2 regions of the Alkalihalobacterium sp. TH-98 genome follow, and region 2 is predicted to be linked to the other one. Evidence: a T-box and tRNA genes for the amino acid it is inferred to sense, from the RefSeq annotation. Region 2 holds a T-box; the other holds one or more tRNA genes.
The links. The T-box of region 2 lies ahead of metG (methionine--tRNA ligase). A T-box ahead of a tRNA ligase gene usually reads a tRNA of that ligase, here a tRNA-Met.
Positions count from the first base shown of each region.

Region 1: it has a tRNA-Met gene. The T-box ahead of metG (methionine--tRNA ligase) is inferred to sense a tRNA for this amino acid. The anticodon was not compared.

Region 1 covers NZ_JBYCKM010000013.1:64,547-70,180, reverse strand. The annotation lists gene AC2VNP_RS06245 (hypothetical protein) at 1-106, opposite strand, end outside; gene AC2VNP_RS06240 (hypothetical protein) at 166-300, opposite strand; gene AC2VNP_RS06235 (PhnD/SsuA/transferrin family substrate-binding protein) at 275-652, opposite strand; gene AC2VNP_RS06230 (trans-sulfuration enzyme family protein) at 870-2,012, shown strand; tRNA gene AC2VNP_RS06225 (tRNA-Met) at 2,298-2,374, shown strand; gene thiL (thiamine-phosphate kinase) at 2,492-3,475, shown strand; gene tsaE (tRNA (adenosine(37)-N6)-threonylcarbamoyltransferase complex ATPase subunit type 1 TsaE) at 3,488-3,940, shown strand; gene tsaB (tRNA (adenosine(37)-N6)-threonylcarbamoyltransferase complex dimerization subunit type 1 TsaB) at 3,941-4,648, shown strand; gene rimI (ribosomal protein S18-alanine N-acetyltransferase) at 4,645-5,103, shown strand; gene tsaD (tRNA (adenosine(37)-N6)-threonylcarbamoyltransferase complex transferase subunit TsaD) at 5,093-5,634, shown strand, end outside.
Region 2 covers NZ_JBYCKM010000049.1:8,062-13,695, reverse strand. The annotation lists gene metG (methionine--tRNA ligase) at 1-1,795, opposite strand, end outside; T-box leader at 1,974-2,228, opposite strand; gene AC2VNP_RS20095 (ATP-binding protein) at 2,298-4,130, opposite strand; gene AC2VNP_RS20090 (DNA double-strand break repair nuclease NurA) at 4,149-5,090, opposite strand; gene abrB (transition state genes transcriptional regulator AbrB) at 5,330-5,617, shown strand.

The sequences.
Region 1 (5,634 bases), on a different contig from region 2:
CAGATTGTTTTTTATATAAACCGTATTCCTCAAAATTAGACTGTAGTTTCGTTTTTTGAAAACCAGACAAAAAAAGAAGAACAGTAAAAATAATAAATACACGCATGAGAAAAACCTCCTATTATTATAAAATGCAGGAGGCAGCCTTCTGGTTCCACTATTCAATTAAAAGTGGGTGGACCTACGAAGTAAAACTTCCTTCATGTCACTATCTTCGTGTACAATAACTACAGTATGGTATTGATCGCGTTCTAACGCTGCTAGTGGTTCTGCATCAGGTGCAGCAGCTAGTTTGTGCATATTCAGAAGGGCCAGCTAAAATCATGTCAACTTGACCATATTCCATTGCGGTAGCAGAGATAACACGATCAGATAAAGCAAAGAATTCAAACTCTACATCAGTTAAATCTTCCAGTAATTCTTTGAATGGTCCAAACTGACGTTGTAACTCTTCTAAACCTTCAATACCTGTAACAGCGAAGCGAACTTTCTCTGGCCAATCCGCACGCTCATTAGGGGCTTCTGAAGAGTTGGTTTCTGTACTTGTACTAGCTGTTTCAGTTTGTGGTGTAGCCGTGTCTTTCCCTCCACAAGCAGCTAAAAAAACAATACTAAGAATGATAAGACCGATAAAACGTAAAGAATGTTTCATAGATATAAATACCTCCTGGATTTTATTAACAAAGCGTAAATTATGTTTTGATAATGTTTGCTTTGTTAGGATTTTGTTTGACACTGATTACTATAACGTCTCTTTGTTAAGCCATTATTTTGCTAATATCAATTTGTGTTAAGAAATCGTTAAAACTGTTAAGATGAAGTTAACAAAATTTACAAAAGAAAAGATTGAATAAAGGTGGAGTCATAAGATGGGGCAACGATTTAATACGAGAACTGTACACTTTCAGTCAAAAGATGTAGCGAGAAATATGAGTAAAGCTCAACCGATTTATCAAACATCAGCGTTTACTTTTAAGGATCTAGATGATATGGAAAGTTTTTATCAAGGAGAAAAAGAGTTTCTCTATTCTCGATTTGGTAATCCAAATACGGAGGACTTAGGAAAAGGTGTTGCGGCTATCGAAGAAGCTGAGGACGGTGTAGCTACATCTTCAGGAATGTCAGCGATATTGGCTGGTATTTTAGCTGTCGTTAAACCAGGAGAGCATATTGTGGCTTCAGAAGATTTATATGGAGGCACTTATCAACTATTAGCCGTTGAATTACATAACCTGGGAATTGAAGTAAGTTTTGTATCGTTTGAATCGGCGGAAGAGATCAAAAGTGCGATTTTACCTGCAACGAAGTTAATTTATACAGAATCTGTGACGAATCCGTTATTACGTGTAGAGAACCTAGAAATGGTTAAAGAAATTGCCGACGAGTTTGGTTTAATTACAATGATCGATAATACATTTGCAACGCCTTATCTTTTACAGCCAACAACGTTTGGAGCAGATCTTGTCGTTCATAGTGCAACAAAATACATCGGTGGTCATAGCGATGTAACAGCTGGGGTATTAGTAGGGAAAAAAGATATAATTGAAAAAGCTAGAGGCAAAGTAGTAAGTTTAGGGTGTAATTTAAGCCCCTTTGAAGCTTGGTTAGCCTGCCGCGGATTAAAAACTTTAAGCATTCGCATGGAACGACAATCCAAGAATGCTCTTGCTGTATCCAATGCATTAAAGTCCAATGAAGGAGTATTAAAAGTGTATTACCCTGCCGATCTTTCAGCAAAGGGAAATGGGGCAATGGTTTCGATAGAATTAGATCAAACTGTAAATGTAGAGCACTTCTTTAAATCGTTAGAATGGATTAAAATTGCACCAACATTAGCGGGTGTAGAAACAACGGTTTCTTATCCAATTAGAACTTCACATCGAACGATTCCTAATGCAACTCGTGAGAAACTTGGAATTACAGAAGGGCTTGTCCGTATATCGATCGGTATTGAAGATGAATTGGACATCATCGAAACATTTGAAAATGCTATCGCCAAGGCTAAAGTATAATCTAGAAGAGGCTGCAAGCCAGCCTCTTTATCGTTTATTTCATAATTTAATGTTTAGACAGTAAAAAAGTTGGACATGCTATTTGTACAGGGTTAGGGAACTTAATTAAGTTTCTTAACGTGAAATAAAAAAACTTGCATAAAGAAATAACATGTGGTAAACTATAATAACTGTTGATGAAGAGCGTTACATCGGAGTCAAGCAACTCAACACAAACGAAGCATCGGCAAAAAGAGGAAACGACGACCTCTTTAAAAAAGCATCGTCCGATAACTTTCATAACGTCGCGGGGTGGAGCAGTCTGGTAGCTCGTCGGGCTCATAACCCGAAGGTCATAGGTTCAAATCCTATCCCCGCAACCAAAATTAATTTGTTTATGACTTACATAACAGAACGATGAATTTTAAAATCAACAGAAACTCCTTAGGATGTCAGTTCCTAAGGATTTTTTTCTATGATTAACAAAAGGGTGAAGCATCATGCAGGATGAATTTTCTTTTATTACAAAGATTACACCGAAGCAGTTCAAACAACGAGAATTAATTTATGGGATTGGCGATGATGCGGCTTTATTTCGCATTGATGGTGCTTATGATGAAGTGATTTGTGTTGATACTATGGTGGAGGATATTCACTTCCGTAAGGACACGATGGCCCCATTTCATCTCGGTCATAAGGCCTTGGCAGTTAATATTAGTGATATTGCAGCTATGGGAGGAACACCGCTATTTTATTTGGTTTCTATTGCCATTCCAAAAGATTGGGAAGACGAAGCGTTATTTGAAGTTTATGAGGGCATGTCGAAGCTGGCTGCTCAATACGAGATGGACTTAATTGGCGGGGATACCGTTTCAACCAATGATAAGCTCGTGATATCGGTCACTGTTATTGGTAAAATTGAAAAAGGACGACGATTGTTAAGAAGTCAAGCGAAGCCAGGTGATCTCGTTTTCGTGACTGGAAATGTAGGGGCAAGTGCCGCAGGTTTACATTTATTGTTTGAAAGAACACGGAATGGTCCATTTTCAAAAGAAGAAAAGGAGCTCATTCAATCACATCAAATACCGCAACCGCAAGTGAAGGCTGGTCGTGTTCTTGCACGATCTAATTGTAGACTTTCATTAAATGATGTAAGTGATGGTTTAGCGAGTGAAGCTAATGAGATTGCTGAGGCTAGTGGAGTTACGATAACTATAGATGAAAATAAAGTTCCAATCATTCCAGTGATTGATTCCATTCAGCCCGAGCAACGGCTAAAGTGGGCTTTGTTTGGTGGCGAAGACTTTCAACTCATTGGAACGATGTCAGCAGAAAACTGGGAAATGGTACATAAGCAATTAGAGAAACAAGGGGTTACTGCTTCTGTTATAGGGAAGGTTACTGCAGGTGAAGCAAAAGTCTTTTTACAAACCGAAGAAAATTTGGTTGAATTAAAAAAGGAAGGCTACAATCATTTTAAGTAGACAGGTGAAATTATGGAGAAATATACATGGAACAGTCATTCTCCAGAAGAAACGTTTGAATTCGGAGAACGATTAGCTAAGCATTTAACACCTGGAGACGTCCTTACGTTAGAAGGGGATTTAGGCGCTGGAAAAACAAGTTTTACTAAGGGAATTGGAAAAGGTTTAGGCGTCCAACGTGTGATCAATAGTCCTACATTTACGATTATTAAAGAATATAAAGGTCAGATACCTTTGTATCATATGGATGTTTACCGGCTGGAGCATAGTGAAGAAGATTTAGGTTTTGATGAATATTTTGAAGGTCAAGGGGTAACAGTCATTGAATGGGCGAGCATGATCCAAGAAATGTTACCAGAAGAACGTCTCGACATTTACATATACCATACTGGAAATGATGAACGAACATTTGAATTACGCCCCAAAGGTGAACGATTCATTTCGCTGTGTAAGGAGTTATTATAAATGAAAGCAATCGCAATTGATACAACCAATTTAGTCATGGGTATCGCCATTATTGATGGTGATAAAGTCGTTGGCGAAATGATTACTAATTTGAAGAAAAATCATTCAGTCCGCTTAATGCCTGCTATCTCACAATTAATGAAAGAAGTCGATATGGAGCCTGGCGATTTAGATAGAGTAATGGTTGCTCAGGGACCTGGATCTTATACGGGTGTCAGAATAGGTGTTACAACGGCCAAAACGTTGGCATGGACTTTAAATATACCGATTGTTGGTGTTTCAAGCCTAGAAGTAGTTGCTCAAAACGGTCGCTTTTTTAACGGTTATATCTGTCCTTTTTTTGATGCTAGACGAGGACAAGTGTATACGGGTCTTTATAAAAGTAATGGACAAGAAGTCACTAACCAAGAAAAAGATCAACTTGTGCTGCTTGATGACTGGCTGAAACAATTCCAAGAAACGGAAGAAAATGTTTTATTTCTGAGTAATGATTTAGCATTACACCAAGAGAAGATAAAAGATACACTTGGAGATCGCGCGATATTTCCTTATCTATCCATGCAAAATCCTCGACCATCTGAATTAGCACAGCTTGGAATGAAAAAAGAACTACAAAGCAATGTCCATGATTTTGTTCCCCAATACTTGCAGCTAGCTGAAGCTGAAGTGAAATGGTTAGAAGCACAAAATAAAGGGGAAACCAGATGACGGAGCCTAGCATTCGCTTCATGACAGTAGATGACCTAGATCAGGTCCTTATTGTCGAGAAAGATGCGTTTACTATTCCGTGGAGCCGGACGGCGTTTTATAATGAGTTAACGAGTAATCAGTTTGCTCATTATGTCGTTATGGAGCTAGAAGGAGTTATCATTGGTTATTGTGGTGTATGGCTTGTAATGGATGAAGCACATATCACAAATATTGCAATTCTCTCACAATATAGAGGAAACAACTATGGGGAAACGTTGCTTTTATATGTAATGGAACTTGCAAAAATGTATGGGGCATTAAAAATGACGCTCGAAGTCCGAGTTTCTAATGAAGCGGCAAAAGGATTATATGAAAAACTAGGGTTTATGCCTGGTGGGATTAGGAAAAATTATTATACAGACAATCTAGAGGATGCATTAGTCATGTGGGCGGTGTTAAAAGATGAAGGATGAATTGATATTAGCAATTGAGACAAGCTGTGATGAGACGTCAGCAGCGGTTATTAAAAATGGTACAGAAGTACTCTCAAACGTCGTTTCTTCGCAAATAGAAAGCCACAAGCGGTTTGGAGGCGTCGTCCCGGAAATTGCTTCTCGTCATCATGTCGAAAAAATGACGTATATATTTGAAGCTGCCATGGAAGAAGCAGGTTTGACATTTGCACAGTTAGATGCGATTGCAGTCACAGAAGGTCCAGGGTTGGTTGGTGCCCTATTAATGGGAGTAAATGCTGCTAAAGCTTTAGCATTTGCGCATAATCTTCCTTTAATTGGTGTTCATCATATCGCTGGGCACATTTATGCGAATCGATTAGTTAAAGAAATGGAGTTCCCATTATTGGCTTTAGTCGTATCTGGTGGTCATACAGAGCTCATTTATATGAAGGAACATGGTTCGTTTAAAGTGATTGGTGAAACGAGAGATGATGCAGTAGGAGAAGCCTATGATAAGGTGGCAAGAACGTTAAATTTACCTTATCCAGG
Region 2 (5,634 bases):
CTTGTCTTTGCTCGTAGCCGAGATCAAGCTGAATTTTTAATAACTTATCTGCTTTTTTCACAGGCTCTGCTTTGATAACTTCTGCAACACGTAAATCCACTTTCATAAAGTCATCAATTGTAATTTCTTCTGTTTCCTCGACCTCACTATTAGTTACCTCAGGTTTTGGTTCATCTTTTACTAGTGAACCGCCCATCATTTCAACAATATACTTCACTTCTTCTTCAACGTCGAGACGTGGAAAAATAGGCTCACCTTTGGATACAGTCGTCCCAGAAGGAATTTGGCCAAATACTTGGATTGAATCCCACGTTGTGATGTTTTCAGCTAAACCTAATTGCTGCCAAACTTTTTTCGGTGTTTCTGTCATAAACGGCTGAATTAAAATGGAGATATATCGTAAAGACTCAGCCAGGTGATACATAACAGCTCCCAGCTTTTCCTTTTCATCTTCGTTCTTTGCTAATACCCAAGGTTGTGTTTCATCAATGTATTTATTTGTTCGGCTTACAAGCTGCCAGATCGCTGAAAGTGCAACGGAAAACTCCATATCTTCCATTGCATTTTCCACTTTTTCAACTGTAGCATCTACAAGCTCGACTAAACTTGAATCAAACGGTGTCCCGTCTTTCACATAAGAAGGGAGTTGCCCATCAAAGTACTTATTAATCATTGCCACCGTACGATTTAATAAATTACCGAGATCATTCGCTAAATCGTAATTGACTCGTTCTACGAAGCTTTCCGGCGTGAATACGCCATCTGAACCAAATGGAACTTCTCGTAATAAATAGTATCTAAGTGCATCTAAGCCGTAGCGGTCAATTAATGGTACCGGATCGACAACATTTCCTTTGGACTTTGACATCTTGCCATCTTTCATTAGTAACCAACCGTGACCAAACACTTTTTTCGGTAATGGTAAATCAAGGGCCATTAGCATAATTGGCCAATAGATCGTGTGGAAACGAACAATTTCCTTCCCGACAAGATGAACATCTGCTGGCCAGTATTGTTTATATTTCTCATCATTCGAATTTCCATAACCGAGAGCTGTAATATAGTTAGAAAGCGCGTCAATCCAAACATAGACTACATGTTTTGGGTTACTCGGAATTTTTACGCCCCATTCAAACGAAGTACGAGACACAGCTAAATCTTCTAGTCCCGGTTTAATGAAGTTATTAATCATTTCATTTTTTCGTGACTCTGGTTGGATAAACTGCGGATTATCCTCATAGAACTCCAACAAACGATCAGCATATTTACTCATACGGAAAAAGTACGATTGTTCACGGACTTTTTCTACAGGGTGCCCGCTATCCGGACTTTTTCCACCGACTACTTTACCATCTTCCATAACTGGATCAACGAGTTGGTGTTCCGTGTAAAAAGTCTCATCTGGAATGGAGTACCATCCTTCATACTCATCTAAATAAATATCACCTTGAGCGAGTAATTGTTCGAAAATCTTAGCAACTACGTCTTTATGTCGGTCTTCTGTCGTACGAATAAAGTCATCATATGAGATATCAAGTTTCTTCCATAAATCTTGAATACCACTTACAATTTCATCCACAAATTGTTGCGGTGTTACGCCTTTTTCTTCTGCTTTTCGTTCGATTTTTTGACCATGCTCATCAGTACCTGTTAAATACATGACATCATAGCCACGTAAACGCTTATAACGAGCCATCGCATCTCCGGCTACTGTTGTATAAGCATGACCAATATGCAGCTTATCACTCGGATAATAAATTGGTGTTGTAATATAAAATGTCTTCTTCTCACTCATTTTAAAATGTCCTCCACTTAGTTAATTTTTTCTTTATTCCTTTCAAATTCTTCAATAAAACTTTACAATAACACCCTTGTGTTCCACCTTTACTCAAACTAAAATTGGTTTTAGGTAATCGTTACCCTTTATGTACTGTTTAAGAAAGGAGCTGAACATATAAAAAAGCCCTCATCCAGCAAGGGACGAGAGCGAACTCACGTGGTACCACCCTATTTCCCCATTCTTTCACAAGAATAGGCTCAATAAGTCGTTTGACTTCTCTAGTAACGCTAGAGTACGTTGCTCCCTTATTAGTGTCTAACTCGAAAGCAATTCCTCACTGGACCATCTTCTAATAGTGACTATACTGGTTCCCAGCTATCCCAGCTCTCTGTCTTAGCTTCCTTGCTAAATAGTCGACCTATTATACTCATCCGTTCATTGGAAAGAATATTCATTTCTTTACATTTAAGTTCTTCCACATCTCACCAAAAAATATACCGAATAAATACAGCTAATGTCAAGGTCGATCATAGATTGTTGCAAATGGATTTTTGACCTTTTTTAGTTTTCCTTTTTCTGCTAATTGTTCTAACTCTCTTTTGAGTTGAGCAACATCCCAGCTTTTCCCCAGATCCTGATTGATCTCATCGGTATGACGAATTAATGCTGTTTCTGATAATGGGAGTAAAGACTGTAACACCTCTAGTATATCTGCATCATCCTGCTCATTCATTACCTTTAATTCATCAAAAGGATTTAGTACGTGTGGGCTCGTCGTATCTGCAAGGCGAATTCTGATCGCAAGCGTTCTTCCAAATATGGCTGACGAAACAAAGACATCTCCAGAACGCAAATACGGCAATCTTTTTCCTTCTTCGTGTGTTAAATCGGTTTCTTCCTTTATTGTTTGTATATCTGTACCACGAACCGTCCGGAAAACAAACTTTGAGTTTAATTGAGCTGTGATCGTTTCATCTAATAGAGTCGGTCGTTGTGTTGCAAAAATAAGAAACACACCATATTTTCGACCCTCTTGCGCTATTTCTTTTAAAACACTTTTGGCAGGAGCATCATATCCTTTCGGAGCAAAATTATGAGCCTCATCTGTAACGATCACAAATGGAGGGAAAAAGGTTCCTTGTTCATTTTGAAGTTTAGCATCTCTATACGTTCTTCTTTTCGTATAAAGTACTCCAATCACAAAGCTGGAGAATACTTGCAATAGCCAAACCGAACCTTGGATGACTACTAATTTACCACTATTCAAGCCATCTTCAATGGCACGGATATTATGTTGAAACAAACCAGATTGATATAACCGATTTAAACGCCACTGAATTCCTTTTACCGAAGACAAAGGCAAGCTGCCAAACTGATTTAATAGCTTTTGATACGTATCATATTGTTCCAGTTGCTCACGGGACAAACCATTGCCATCATAAATAAATGCTTCTACTTTCTGTTTACCTAACTCTAAAGCATCCACTAGATTAGCAATGCGGTCACTAAATGATTGGTAGCTGTCTTTTCGCTTATGTACACTTTGAATTACATTGACCATCGATTCCGTTAAAGAACCAGCAGCACCGAGGAGACGTTCAATATCTCTTGTTGTTAAAGAACTAAAATCAACCCCTACATCTCTTCCAATTTGAACAGATACGTATTTATTAGAATAATCTGCTCCATTCAATCCGTCTGATACATGACTAAAATTCATTTCAAAGTGAGGGTCAAACACGATTGTAGGAATCGATTGTTTCATAATTTCTTCCAACATCACTCGTAAACCAAAGGATTTTCCAGAACCAGATCCACCAAACACACCGATATGCGGGTATTGTTGCATCGCTTTTATATCAAAAATAAAAGGTACTCCATTTTGGTCACGTTCCACTTCTTGCTCTTGAATTTTCATAAGCTGCTTGAGTTCAGAAGGCAACGATTCCATTAAATGATCTGTACTCCTTATTTCACCTAACACTAAACCGTCTTGAGGTTGTACTTTTACTAAGAAATGTTTAACTTCTGCAAATTCAGGAGTCCTTACAGAAGCACCCGTTTGAATCGGTTGAATCGCTTCTTCAAATAATCTCACTTTAGAAAGATTAATCTCATCAGCACCAATATCATACCCAAGCTGTTCTAGCGTCTTTAACACTTGTGCATCAACAATTCCTTTATCATACCCCATCGGAATAAAGCGATTATAGGAAAAGGTTTCGACGACTTCACCCATTGGATTTCCAAGTCTATCATCTTCAATGAGTAAAATTTCATTGATTCTAAATTTATGTTCTTTTGAAACGATATATATTTCATGTTGTGTTGTTATACCAACAACTTGCATACTACCCTCTCCCTTTTACTAATATAATCTATGTGTTCGTTTCGGTGAGAATAAACGTCGAGTAAGTTCTGGATCAATATACTGTTCAACTAAAGCTTCTACTAACTTATCAGTAATGCGGACATCTCGATCAACCATATCTAAAAATAAGGGAATTCCTCTTCCCTCTTTCGGAGTAATCGAGAAAATAAAATCACAAATTCGATTGATTTCTTCTGTTTGTTCAATTAATACATCAACACCAATTACCGCTGGATCCGTCGAGGGTCTCAGCCATGCTGTATGAACTTGAGGTTTATGTTGAACCTTTTCAAGAAACAACATCTCACCTTGCTTTAATACACCAAACAACAGATCTCGGTCATACACCAACTGTTGACCCTGTGCCTCATTAAACTCCAGCTCTAAAACTTGATACAAGAAGCTTGTACCCACTTCCTCTGTCACACCGGCAATAAGAACATTGTTCAACAGCGCCAGATCTCTTACCTCTTGCCAAAGCTTTGGTGCATCAATGGCGTAATGTGTGAGTGAACCATCCATTAAAATAAGTTTGATAGCTCCTTGTTCCATCATCGCTTTAGCAACCATCAATTCTAATTCAGCCATTTTTGATGAACGGACTCGCTTTTGACTTTGAATTTCCTCTTCACTTGTTTCTATGATCTCTTCTAGCAAAGGAGTGTATAGATCAAATTCCCACTCTTCTACTCCTCTAATGGTTCGTGCCAATGCTTGAAAGAAATAGATAACATGAGGATATTCACCTTTCGTCTGGTTGACAGACCCATCAACAGCTACTACTTCAAGCTCCCCAATCCAGTTCGACAAAAAGTCAGCTTCATTTTGAGACATTTGTCGAAACTGTCCGTTTTTGTCGAATAAACTTTGTCGAATTGTCGAATTAATCCTTTGCTTATTTCCATATTTCATCCTTAGTTCATTATCCAATTTTGTCATTTTTTCTATAAAATGTCTTGGCACTTCTAACAACTATACTCACCTCTCATTTTAAAACCCTTGTTATACAACAATCTAACATACAAATTAGAAAAAATTACTAGCAATATACTTAATTTTGTAAAAAAAATAAATTGACTTGTTTTGGAAACACTGGTATTCTTGGTTTATAAAGAATTTTGTCGAAAAATGACATCAATAAAACAAGATATAACCATACATTGGGAGGAGAAAAGAACATGAAATCTACAGGTATTGTTCGTAAAGTTGATGAGTTAGGACGGGTGGTTATTCCAATCGAGCTTCGTCGTACACTTGATATTGCAGAGAAAGATGCATTAGAGATTTATGTGGATAACGACCGTATTATTTTAAAGAAATATAAGCCAAATATGACTTGTCAAATTACTGGGGAAGTATCTGATGATAACCTTTCAATTGCAGACGGAAAAATCATCTTAAGTCCTCAAGGTGCTAAAGCAATCATTGATGAGCTTTCTAGTTACTTAGAAAAAACTAATAAATAAATTGATATAAAAAACGT